DNA from 2 places in the Burkholderia sp. IDO3 genome. Region 1 is predicted to be linked to the other one. Evidence: predicted binding sites of a transcription regulator. Region 1 holds the regulator's gene; the other holds the start of a gene.
What was found. The regulator FNR, encoded in region 1, switches genes on or off when oxygen is low (the NO sensors DNR and NnrR bind a similar motif). The targets are predictions, from matches to a motif close to TTGATNNNNATCAA.

Region 1 (4,078 bases):
CCGAGCCCGAGGAACCACACGACGCTGACCGACATCGCGCCGACGGCGAACGCGAAGCGCGCGCCTTCCGGCTCGCGCGCGCCGGCCGTGCCGATCAGCAGGAAGGTGTCGAGATACACGTGCGGGTTGAGCCACGTGAACGCGAGCGTCATCAGCACGATCGCGGCCGCGCTTTGCGGCGGCGGCGCGACGGCGTCGCCGCGGACGTCGAGCGTTTCGTGCCCCGGCTTGAACGCGCGGCGCAGCGCGTTGATGCCGAACCACGCGAGATACGCGAGACCGACGTACAGCACCGCGTGGACGAAGGTCGGATAGCGTTCGACGAGCACCGACGCGCCGCCGACGCCCGTGCCGATCAGGATCATGTCCGACAGCGCGCACAGCAGCACGATCTTGCCGACATGCGAGCGCATGATGCCTTGCCGGAGCACGAACGCGTTCTGCGCGCCGATGGTGACGATGAGCGACGCGCACAGGGCCACGCCGTGAGAAAAAGCGATCCAGTTCATGATGGGGAATTGACAGCAGTAGACGGGGGAATCGGTTGGCGCTAGTCTGCGGTCAGCCCCGGAATAAGAGAAGCTAATTTACCTAATGTCGATTAAGGAAATCTAATGCTGGACTACGCGTTGCTCGACGCCCTCGCGGCGGTGATCCGGCACGGCTCGTTCGAACGGGCGGCCAGGGAGCTGAACGTCACGCCGTCGGCGGTGTCGCAGCGGGTGAAACTGCTGGAGGAGCGTGTCGGCAGCGTGCTGGTCAAGCGCGGGCAGCCGTGCGTCGCGACGACCTCGGGCGCGCTGCTGTGCCGGCATACGGAGCGCGTGCAGTTGCTCGAGGCCGAACTGGGCGGCCGGATGCCCGCATTGCCGGGCCAGATCGCGAGCGCATGGCCGACGCTGCGCGTGGCCGTGAACGACGACAGCGTCGCGACGTGGTTCATCGACGCGGTCGGGCCGTTCTGCACGGAGCGCGAGACGTTGCTCGACCTCGTGATCGACGATCAGGACTACACGGCCGCGCGCATCCGCGACGGCAGCGTGCAGGGCGCGGTGACCGCGCAGGCCGAGCCGATCCAGGGGTGCAGGTCGACGCGGCTCGGGCGCATCCGCTATCGCGCGGTGTGCTCGCCGGCGTTTCACGACCGTTATTTCGGCGCGGGCATCACGCGCGATGCGCTGCGCCGCGCGCCGTGCGTGATGTTCAATCCGAAGGACGGGCTGCAGGCGCGTTTCATCCGGCGCGTGACGCGTGCGGAGCTCGATCCGCCGCAACACTGGATACCGCACGTCGCCGGGTATCTACGCGCATGCGAAACGGGGCTGGGATGGGGAATGTGTCCGGACCGGATGGTCGATCGCCAGCTGGCAGCGGGCGAACTGGTCGACATGTCGCGCGGGCGGACGGTCGACATCGAGCTTTACTGGCAGAGCTGGCGCCTGTCGATCGGCTGGCTCGACGATTTCAGCGCGGCGCTGAAGGCGCGCGCCGCGCTGTTTCTCGACTGATCGGACGGGGAAGGCATGCGGCGCGTATCGCACGCGCCGGGCCGGGTCAGACGTGATGCAGGCCGTCGAAGTCGACGATCTGCACGAGGCGGCCCTGCATTTCGATCAGGCCGCGCTTCTGGAATTTCGACAGCGTGCGGCTGACCGTTTCGAGCGTCATGCCGAGGTAGCTGCCGATGTCTTCGCGTGTCATCCGCAGGTTGAATTCCGACGGCGAGTAGCCGCGCTTCAGGTAGCGCTGCGACACGTCGAGCAGGAACGCGGCGACGCGCTCTTCCGCATTCAGCGAACCGAGCAGCATCGTCTGCGACGTTTCGCGCACGATCTGCTCGCTCATCAGCTTGTGCATGCGTAGTTGCATCGTGCCGGCTTCCGAGCACAGCGACTTGAGCGCGCTGTACGGAATCACGCAGACCGAGCTGTCTTCCAGCGCGACCGCGGTGCGCGGGTGCGTGTCGTCGCAGATGCCGTCGAGGCCGAGCGCTTCGCCCGCGAGGTGCAGGCCGGTGACCTGTTCGCGGCCATCATGGCGCGTGGCGACGGTTTTCAGCGAACCCGAACGTACGGCATACAGGTTGTCGAACGCATCGCCTTCGCGGAACAACGCTTCGCCGCGCTTGACCGGGCGAGCCGCGCAGATGACCGATTCGAGGCGGCTGAGCGCTTCGGGGGCGAGGCCCTGCGGCATGCACAGATGACGCATTGCGCACGACGAGCAATGAGGGGCCTGGCGGGGAGCCCAGTTGCCTGCATGGGAAGGGGCGGCGGGGCGTGTGGCGACGGGCGTCAGCATGATCGTTTACTCCGGCGTTGAATCGACAGAATCATTGTCCCACCGCAAATTGGTGCGGTCGGGTGACAAAACGTCGCGACCGCGCGCGCATGCCGGCCGTTGCGTGAGCACGGTGCGCGCGCGAACATGTTCAGCCCTCCTGCTCATCCGTGTGCGAGGCGGCCGGGATCAGCAGCACGGGCAACGTCGCGTGGCGCACGCACTGTTCCGCGATGCTGCCGAGCACGAGGCGGCGGAACCCGCGCCGGCCGTGCGTGCCGAGCACCAGCAGATCGGCGCCGAATGCCTTCGCGCCATCGAGGATCAGCGTCGAGACGTCGTTGAGCGACGACGCTTCGCTCATCAGCGTCTCGCCCTTCACGCCCGCCGCCTGCATCAGCTTCGTGAAATCCGCCGCGAGCGCGTTGCCTTGCGCGACGAGCTGGTCGCGCAGCACGGACGGATCGTAGCCCGGCACGTTGTAGTAGATCGCGGCGTTCTCGACGACGTAGAACGGCTGCAGTTCCGCGCCGTGTTCCTTCGCGAGTGCGAGTGCGGCATCGAATGCGTGGCGGGACGTGTCGCTGCCGTCGATGGCAACCAGAATGCGCTTGTACATAGTGTCTCCGAGTGGCGGGTTGAACGGAAGTCGGCCGAACGGCCGGGCAGACCGTGCGTTGCTGCGAGGCAGAGTAAACCAACGGCAGGGACTTTGCATCGACATGCCGGTCGTCTCGATCGGCACGCGCGATCGCGGCGCTTGTGTCGTTGCAGCGGCGCATGCCGATCGCGAGCCATGCGCGCGCCGCATGTTGCGCTGCGTGACGGGTGCGGCGGCGTGCGACGTCGCGCCGGCCGGCCGTCCGGGCGGCGCGTTGCGGCAGTCTGCGGCGAGATGACGGCGGACGAACACCGTGCGGATACCGCATCGTGACGGCAGCGGCCGCACAGGCGTCGCGCGATGGTCCGGGGTGCGGCACCGTCCGCCGATGCACGACAACGTCCGCTTTGGCGAAGCCGAATCGCGCGCGTGCCTCCATTGGATCGCAACCGAACTGCGAATAACCTGATTTCGATCAACATCGATGCATTCACATCGATCGAAAGCGCGCGGCGCACCCGCGCGTCGCCGCGAACCGGCGCCGGTATCGACACCGATACGGAAGATCGTCCGCGTGCGCGCCGAACACAAGCCGGGCCCGCGCGAACCATCGGCCCGCGCGCCGCTCCGGCAAACGAACGATCGATTCAAACGCCGCGCGCTACCTCGGCACCGCGGCGATCTCGATGACGCGTTCGGGCCGGCGTCCGTGCCCGGGCCAGTACGCGCTGCCGTACATCCGGTGAACCGGGCCGAACAGTTCGTCGCCTGCGTGCGGCGGTGCATCGAAACCTTTCTCGATCACCGTGTAGCCGGCCCGCAGCGCGAACGCCGGGTGATTGCCGCCGGGGCGGCTGTCGAAGCCCGCGAAGCCGTCGCCGGCTTCGGGCATTGCGTTGACGAGCGATGCGTTGCTGCGCGTGATTTGATCGGGCGAGATCGCGCCGCCAGCAAGACGCGACGCTTCGCGATTCTTGCCGTCGGTGTCGACGGTGCTGTCGTGCGTGTCGTCGTTGTCGAGTTCGATGCTGCGCGGATGCGCGGTGTGCGCTTGAGCTGACGATTCCATCGCGGCTCTCCTGGCGGCGAAGCGCTCCGGATCGAAGCAAGTCCCGTTCCGGGCACGACGGGAAAAGGCGCGCGGGCGATCGCCGCGGTCGCGCGGCGCGCATTGATTTGTCGTGATTTATTTCAGCT
Region 2 (4,078 bases), on a different replicon from region 1:
CATATCACGGCTTGATACAAATCACGAGATCGTTCGCCCGTGCGCAACAACTTGAAATGGGGACCGACTGAGCCGTATCCCCCGCTATGCTGCGTACGGGAAGGTGCTTTCCCGGTCCGCTCCGCGGGTATCCCCGAGCATCGCGCGCATCGAAACGTCGGGCGGCGCCCGTGTCGAATCGCGCTGAACGACCCGGCGGTTTCCATCGAAAACGACCGGCCATGGCGCGCCGTTCTTAGAAAACTGCGCAACGCATTCGATGCATTACCGGCCATCGGTCAATTACACATTTACAGATAAAAACCGCATTCATATGACATCGCGCTTTTTCGCCGCATGCATTGCCGGCGGCGTCGCTCGGCAAAGGCGCTTACGTTCATCGGTTCGTGCTGCGCGACCCCGTCACGCACCAGCCGCTGCCGAATGCGCGATACCGGCTGTTCCTGCCGGGCCAGGTCATCGCGGGCCTGCCCGTCAAGCCGGGCCAGCGCGACAGCGTGATCTTCGGCACGACCGATGCCGCCGGGCGCACCGTCCGGATCCGTCTGCCGACATCGCATCCGCAAAAGCAATGGGTGTTCAACCCGATCATCGGCGAAGGCGACCTGGGCGAATCGTTCCGGCTGGTCGGCCCGTCCGGCGACACGCCGCTCGGCAGCTTCCCGTACGTGCTGGATGTCGAGCATGAATATCCGGCGTGCGGCTACTCGGATGCGAACGGCTACACGTACTACGCGCAATCGCGCACGCCGCGCAACGTCAATCTCCATACCGGGATGCTGGGCGGATCGGCAGCGCACTGCGGCAACAGATCGTCGCCAAGCTGCTGTCGCTGGCGATCGCGCAACGCGACGCCGGCCGCGTGGCTGCCGTGCTCGACCTCGGCGAGATTCCCGACAACCGCCTGAACGACATCGGCTATCGGCTCGTCGACGCGGGCGTCGAAGTCGATCGCGGGCTGGCGATGATCGACGCGCATCTCGCGCAATCGCCGAACGATGCGTATGCGCTCGACAGCAAGGGCTGGGCGCTGTATCGCCTCGGCCGCAACGACGAAGCGCTCGCGTGGTTCGACCGCTCGATCGCGATCTTCGCGAAGGACGACGGCGACGGCGATGCGCGGGCGACCGGCCTGACGCACAAGGGGGAAGTGCTGTGGAAGCTGGGGCGGCAGGATGAAGCGCGCGATGCGTTCGCGCAGGCGCGCAAGATCGAGCCGAAGAATGCGGAGCAGGCGGAAACGTTGAAACGGCTGAATGTGCCGGCCGGCCCCGAGCGGGCGGCGGCGTCCGATGCGCGCGGCACGTAACTGCGCACGTATCGCACGCATCGCGCGTATCGCGTCACCCCTCGCCTTTCGGCCCCGGGTTGAGCATCACGACAAAGCCGGCCACGCCGACGATCAGCGCGATCGCGCCGCCGCGCAGCGCGACCGGATTATCGAACAGCAGCCCGCTCACCACGGCCATCATCCCCGTGAGCGACACGAACACGGCGATCGCCGCGACGACGATCCGGTACTGGCGACGTATCATCGCGTACCCGCCGCATCAGGCCGCAGCGGCGGCGGCCGGAACGTCGGCATCGTCGCCGCGAATCAGCAGCACCGGGCAGTTCGAGCCGCGCAGGAAACGCTCGGCGACGCTGCCGAGCAGCACGCGCCGGAGCCCGCGCCGCCCGTGCGTGCCGACCACCGCGAGATCGATCCCGTGCTCCTTCACGTAGCGCTGCAGGCGCTCCGCGACGTCCTCGCCGATGCTTTCGGTCTCGACGAGCTCGGCTTCGCCCTTCGCGCCGGCCAGCGCGATGATCTGTTCGGCTTCGCGCAGCACCTTGATGCCGTCCTCGCGAATTTCCTCGACGAGCGCATGCGGGTCGAAACGGCCGGCATACGTGAACAGCACCGACTTGTCGACCACGTACACGACGCTGACGTGCGTGTCGCCCGCCAGCGCCACCTTCACTGCCTCGGCCAGGGCCTGCTTCGACGAAGCGCTGCCGTCGACGGCCACCATGATCTTCTCGTACATGCGAACCTCGCTGGGGTGAGTTGCCGCGCGCGGGAGCGCGCGCGACCCTGTCACCATCATCGGCGGGTGGCGGGTTTGGACCTTGACGACGATCAAACCGGGCGGCCGTCCGGCCTGCGACCCGCTGACACGGACAGCGGGTCGCGCGCGGCAGCGGCGTCGGCCGTCGCCGCGCATCGGCACACCCGCCCGTACCGTCAGTGCACGCGCGGCGCGCGATACCGGTTCCGGTCGAACCCGCTCGCCGCGAACCAGGCACCGGCTACCGCGTCGACGTTCTGCCCGGCGAAAGGCTGGACCGTATCGGGCTCGGCGCCATGGCGATAGTTCGGCCCGGCGAACTCGGGATCCGCCGCATAACCGAAGTACGCGTTGCCGCTCCACACGATGTTCGCGTAGCTGCCTTGTGGATTCTTCGTCCGGAAGATCGCGCCGCTGTCCGATGCGTTGTAGAAGCGGTTGCCTGTCACCTGGAACGCGTTCGCGTAGCTGAGATTCTCGACGATCGGCGTCACGAGGCCCGGCGTGCGCGTGATCACGACGTTGTCGCGCACGACGGAGTCGGCCGACCCGGCGGCGGAGATGATGCGCCGCTTGTCGTTCAGACTCAGGTTGTTGTCGACGATCGCACCGGTTTCCTGCGCGACGTGACCCAGTCCGTCGGACCCGCATCCGCAGAACAGCATCAGCCCGCCATCGTTGTCGTGGCTGAAGTTCGCGGTCACCCGCGTATTGCGCGTGCCGAGATCCGCGTCGAACGCCATCCCGTCGCCGGCCTCGATGTTGTTCTGGAGCCGCACGCCGTTGACTTCGTTGTAGCGGAACAGCGCATCGTCGGTGTTGATCGCCCACGCACCGGCACTGTTGCCCGGCGCGCGCATCCAGATGTCGTACAGGTGGTTCGCCTCGACGACCGGCGCGGTTGCGGTGCGCACGATGATGCCGTCGCCGCCGACGTTGTGGATCAGGTTGTTGCGCAACACGACGCGCGTCATCGGCAAATACTCCGACGCGGCCTGCGTGGCCGGGTTCGTGAGGTAGGCCGGGTTGCCCTTGTACGGCGGATAGTCGCCGCACGGCGCGCCGCCCACGCGGCACATCCATGCGGAGCGGGTCGACAGCGCGACCGCGTCGACGTTGTAGATCTCGCTGTTCTCGACCGAGATGTCGTCGAAGCCGGTCGGCTTCTCCTTCGTGCCGACCACCTCGTTGTCGCGCGTCACCTCGAACAGCATCCCGCCCGTCGTCTTGTACGAGCCGACCGTATTGCCGGCGACGTCCTGCAGATAGCCGCGAACGTGATGCACGTACACGTCGTCGACGTGATAGTGACTGCCCGTGCCGTAATCCTCGAGCCGCACATACAGCCCGAGGCGCCCGCCGGGCGTCGTCGCGTCGTTGGTCAGCTCGAGCGAGCGGATGTCCCAGTACTGCGTGTTGTACAGATAGATGGCCGCGCGGTTCACGGTCGGGTTGTCCGACTTGCACAGCGAGTAATAGCCGCTGAATCCGCTCGCCGTCTTGTGCTGCTCGGTGATCGACTGGCCGGGGTCGGTCGCGGCATCGGTGCAGCCGGCCGCAATCACGGGCCGCGGCGCTTTCGGATCGCCGTACGCGTCGACGACGATCGGCGCACCGGCCGCGCCCGTGCTGCCGGCCGCCGGTGAAAAACTGCCGTAGCAGGTCGTGCCGCGCTTGAAGCGCACATGCGTGCCGGGTGTGAGCACGATCCGGTTCAGCGTGGCTAGATCGTCGACCGGATGGGCCGGCGTGCCGAGCGTCGCGGGCGAGGCTTTCACGTTGCCGTTCCCATTCCCGTTTCCGTTACTGCCCGACGAGCAATCGACGTACAGCGTGCCCGGCGTCGCGCCGGCCTGCTGCCCCGCAGCGGGCGCGGCAGCCAGTTGCTGCCCCGTGACTGCCGCGCCGTCCGGCGATTCTCCGCCGCCGCATGCGGCAAGTGCGCCGACGAGCGGCGCGACGACCATCTTCCAGTGTTTCAACGTGAGTCTCCCGAAATGTTGCATGCGTTATCCGGCACCGGATCG

Region 2: the regulator FNR is predicted to act here: its motif matches at 2,113-2,126, upstream of DCN14_RS33575 (universal stress protein).

The regions. Positions count from the first base shown of each region.
Region 1 is NZ_CP028962.1:86,878-90,955, forward strand. Features, by position in the region: gene DCN14_RS00400 (LysE/ArgO family amino acid transporter) at 1-509, opposite strand, end outside; gene DCN14_RS00405 (LysR family transcriptional regulator ArgP) at 615-1,508, shown strand; gene fnr (fumarate/nitrate reduction transcriptional regulator Fnr) at 1,555-2,301, opposite strand; gene DCN14_RS00415 (universal stress protein) at 2,432-2,899, opposite strand; gene DCN14_RS00420 (DUF3005 domain-containing protein) at 3,543-3,950, opposite strand.
Region 2 is NZ_CP028964.1:431,160-435,237, reverse strand. Features, by position in the region: gene DCN14_RS38880 (hypothetical protein) at 387-908, shown strand; gene DCN14_RS38875 (tetratricopeptide repeat protein) at 863-1,309, shown strand; gene DCN14_RS33580 (DUF2964 family protein) at 1,344-1,535, opposite strand; gene DCN14_RS33575 (universal stress protein) at 1,551-2,030, opposite strand; gene DCN14_RS33570 (right-handed parallel beta-helix repeat-containing protein) at 2,228-4,033, opposite strand; gene DCN14_RS33565 (2-dehydro-3-deoxygalactonokinase) at 4,030-4,078, opposite strand, start outside.